Regions from separate parts of the Bradyrhizobium sp. CCBAU 53421 genome, predicted to be linked through region 2. Evidence: predicted binding sites of a transcription regulator. Region 2 holds the regulator's gene; the other holds the start of a gene.
What was found. The regulator LexA, encoded in region 2, represses DNA repair genes until DNA is damaged. The targets are predictions, from matches to a motif close to TGTTCNNNNTGTGTTCNG.

Region 1: the regulator LexA is predicted to act here: its motif matches at 1,491-1,508, upstream of XH92_RS07330 (ribonuclease T2).

What each region holds. Positions count from the first base shown of each region.
Region 1 covers NZ_CP030047.1:1,563,067-1,565,265, forward strand. The annotation lists gene XH92_RS07325 (23S rRNA (adenine(2030)-N(6))-methyltransferase RlmJ) at 1-522, opposite strand, end outside; gene XH92_RS07330 (ribonuclease T2) at 762-1,385, opposite strand; gene XH92_RS07335 (hypothetical protein) at 1,560-2,036, opposite strand.
Region 2 covers NZ_CP030047.1:4,866,759-4,868,957, reverse strand. The annotation lists gene glp (gephyrin-like molybdotransferase Glp) at 1-593, shown strand, start outside; gene lexA (transcriptional repressor LexA) at 837-1,541, shown strand; gene XH92_RS23270 (hypothetical protein) at 1,798-2,199, shown strand, end outside.

The DNA of each region.
Region 1 (2,199 bases), 3.3 Mb from region 2:
CTCGTCCTTCGCTTCGAATGGCGGATCGATCAGCACCAGGCCGCGCCGCTCGTTCGGCGGCACGAACGCGGGCAGCGCCATCCAGCCGTCGAGATCGACGACGCGCGCCTGCGCATCGCGTCGCAATGCATCGATCAAGTGCTTGCGCGCTGTCGGCTCTATCTCGCAGGCAGTGAGGCGATCTTGCGGACGCAGCAGCGCCCGCGCGATCAACGGCGAGCCTGGATAGGCTTTCAGCTCGCCTCGCGGATTGAATGCCCTGACGATATCGAGATAGGGCGCGATCAGCGGCAACGCCTTGTCGGAGAGCCGCGCCTGCATCAGCCGCGCGATGCCGGTGAGCCATTCGCTGCCGCGCTGCGCTTCGCTCGAGGTCAGATCATAGAGGCCGGCGCCGGCGTGGGTGTCGATGACGCGGAACGGCGCCTGCTTCTCCTGCAGGTAGGTGAGCATCCGCACCAGCACGATGTGCTTGATGACGTCGGCAAAGCTGCCAGCATGAAAGGCGTGACGGTAGTTCATGTAATGATCGCGCTGCGCTCCAGATGGAGCACATGTTGTACTTCGTCATGCCCGGCCTGTCCCGGCCTTCGCTAAAGCTTCGGCGGGTTGACGGCTGACCCCGGTGAAGGCCCGGGTGAGGTCCTGGCGTAGCCGGCCCCCGGGCATCTGCGCGTTATCTCGCTTGTTGCACGACGTCGGCGGCCGGATCTTGCGCGACGACGTGCGGCGCACGTCTGCCCGGCTCCAACGCGGCGGCTTCAGCCGCCGCGGACCGGCGGCATCACCACCTGATCGCGGCGGCAGGCGCGGCGATCGATTTCCTCGCAAGAACGGAATTGCAGATCCTTGCTGAGGCAGATCCGCACCTCGCTGAGCCGCTTGCTGTCGCAGGTCACCGAGATCGCGGAGTTGCTGAGCCCCGGATTGGCCTTGATGAACGCCGTCTCCAGCTCGTCGGGCGCGATCGTCTTCGGCTCCGACAATTGCAGGAATTCGTCGGGGATCTTCACCGCGGCGCGGGCCTTGCGGATGGCTTCGAAATAGCCGCGCTCGCCGAGCCCTGAGCAGGTGCCGTGCTTGTCCCACTCGTTGTAGATCAGCCCTGGCGCCGGCATCAGGTCGAGCATCGAGGTCATGATGTTGCGGGCGAGGCGGGGCGAGGGGCGCTGGCAGTATTCCGGAAAGCCCCGCTCATATTGCGGCCACAGCCCGTGCACCACGAACGAGTACGGCCGTCCGCCGCACTGGGCCTGCGTGCCGCGCCCGTTGTTGCCGCGCTCGCTCGCCGCCTCGCAGAACGAGGGCGACCACGACAGCGACAGCACATAGAAATCGAACTCACCCGGCGCATTCTGCCGGCGATCCTGGGCCGAAGCCCCCATCGCACCACACAGGACAAACGCAGCTGAAATCAGAAATCGGGAAATTGTGACCAACCAAGGCATCAAACGCTCCCCCTTACGACCGCCCGGACCCTAACAGTCCGCGGGAACATTTCAAGAACAAAAACGCCGCCGTATGGACGGCGGCGCTTGCGTCAGCGATCTGGTTGGCGATCAGGGCCGGGCGGCTTTGCAGGACGGATTGTAGGCCCAGTTGCGGTCGAGCCCGGCGACGCACCATTCGACGCCCTGGTTGAAGCCGGCAAAGCCGCCGTCCTCGACGATCGAATAGTGCACCTTGCGCACCTTGCCATCGCTCAGCAGCGCATCGCCCGAGCAATAGCGGCGCGGAATATTGTCGGACTGCCAGGGGCGGAACGCGGTTTCGTGAATCCGGCTGAACCCGGTGATGACGAGCGGCGAATTCCAGAAGGTGGCTTCCTTCTCGTGGAATTGATCGCTGATGGCCGCCAGGGCCTTCTCGCAGGGCGCCACGTTGCCGTCATAACGCGGGCCGGACAGCCAGAAATTCAGTTCGAACGGATTGGCCGCCTGGGCGGTGCCCCCGAAAGCCAGCGTGCCGACCACGAGGGCGGCGGCGAGGCCGAGCGTGCGGCCGAGTTTATTGCGGGAGTTGAACAGGTTGCGCATGGGAATCCACCCGATGATCCGATGCGGCGGACGGTGCCGTGAAGCCCCGGCAAGGTCAAGTGCAGCGCGGCAACACCTGCGGAGAAGTCCACCTCTACCAGCCCGCTCGTTCTTTTCACGGTCGCCGGCGCACTCTATGTTGGTCGCCAGCGAAATGGAGTCT
Region 2 (2,199 bases):
CGCTGGCCCGCGCCGAGGGCGCCGAGACCGTCGATCTCGGGATTGCCGCCGACACGGTGGACGCCACCACCGCAGGCATCCGCCGGGCGCGGGAAACCGGCGCCGACATCCTGATCACGACCGGCGGCGCCTCGGTCGGCGACCACGACCTGGTCAAGCAGTCGCTGGAGGCCGAAGGCGTCGATATGGCGTTCTGGCGGATCGCGATGCGGCCCGGCAAGCCGATGATGCATGGCCGGTTAGGGGCGCTGCGGGTGATCGGCCTGCCCGGCAATCCGGTGTCGTCCTATGTCTGCGCCTTCCTGTTTCTGGTGCCGTTGATTCGGGCGCTGAGCGGCCGAAAAATGATTCATCATCGCCGCGCGAGCGCCCTGCTCGGCCGCGACCTCGCTGCCAACGACCAGCGCGAGGACTATCTGCGCGCGCGTCTCGAGACGCGCGAGGACGGCACGCTGATCGCAACGCCTGTGATGCAGCAGGACTCGTCGCTGCTCGGGAATCTCGCTGCGGCACGGGCACTTCTCGTGCGTCCGCCGTTTGCGCCGGCCGCTGTTCAAGGCAGCGAATGCGAGATCCTGACGCTGCCCGAATGAGACTTTCGCGGCTCGCCGATTGCGCGTTGCAGAACGCGTTCACCTGAAATTAAGTGGTTGCGGAACACATATCGAACATATAGTGTCCGTTCATGATTTGTTTCGAGTACTGGTGTCTACAAACGGGAGACCACCAGGGAGCGCTTGCAACGAGCACCGCGCTCCTGAGGTCAGCCCCGCCTGCGGGTCCCACCTGAAGAGTCTCGGAATCGAACGACGCTATCAACCGGGGGAATACTCGAGATGCTCACGCGCAAACAGTACGAACTTCTGCGTTTCATCAACGAACGTCTGAAAGAGGCCGGCGTGCCGCCCTCCTTCGACGAGATGAAGGATGCGCTCGACCTGCGCTCGAAGTCCGGTATCCACCGCCTGATCACTGCGCTGGAAGAGCGCGGCTTCATCCGCCGCCTGCCCAACCGCGCCCGCGCTATCGAAGTCATCAAGCTGCCCGAGCTGTCGGCCGGCGGCAGCAACGGCCGCCGCGGCTTCACGCCGAGCGTCATCGAAGGCACCCTCGGCAAGCGCACCAGCACGCCGCCGATTGCCGAGGACGACGGCAACCGTCCGGTCGCGGTCCCCGTGATGGGCCGGATCGCCGCCGGTACGCCGATCGAGGCGCTGCAGACCCGCAGCCACACCATCAGCGTACCACCCGACATGCTCGGCGCCGGCGAGCATTATGCGCTGGAAGTGCGCGGCGACTCGATGGTCGATGCCGGCATCCTCGACGGCGACATGGCGCTGATCCAGCGCAACGACGTCGCCAACACCGGCGACATCGTGGTGGCGCTGATCGACGAGGAGGAAGCCACCCTGAAGCGCTTTCGCCGCCGCGGTGCATCGATCGCGCTGGAGCCGGCCAACACCGCCTATGAGGTGCGCATCCTGCCGCCGAACCGGGTCCGCATCCAGGGCAAGCTGATCGGCCTCTATCGCAAATACTGATTTCAAATACTTGCGGCGGCGAGGAACGAGCAACACATCGGAATCGTTCCTTGATAGATGGCGTAACGTGCCGCCTGCCCGATGCGCTCCGATACCTCCCACGCAGCGTCGCGTGTTTGTGATCGGGGCGTTCGTCGAGCAGTCGTACAATCGCCCAGAAACGAGGAGACACTCGTTCGTTATCGTCCACTCTGGTAGAGGCCCTATGCCTCAAGGAGAGGCACGGGTCGCTACCCTCGAACAGAGGAGCCATCCGATGTGTGACTATAGTCTGCACGCCGTGGCGTCGCGCCCCGCCATTGTTGGAGAGACGCTGATCACCACGACTTTCCGCGGCACGTCGACCCGCGGCTTTGCTTCGGAGAATGATCCCACGGTCGCGGTCTGCATGCTGCCGGGCACCGAGCTCGCTTTCGCCGAGAACGTTCGCTACGACAGCCGCTGGATCTGGACCAAGACGATGAACTTCCGCGTCGGCGTGTTCAACGAAGTCGAGCCCGACGTTCCCGATCGCCATCACGACGCGGTCGAATTCCCCGACGGCAGCCATGTGCTGGTGACCCAATTGGTCGAGGGACAACGCGTCAGCGTGCTGCAACTGCCGGCACTGCATCCGCCGGTCGAGCAGAAGCCGAAGGTTGTGGAGCGGCGGCCCTCC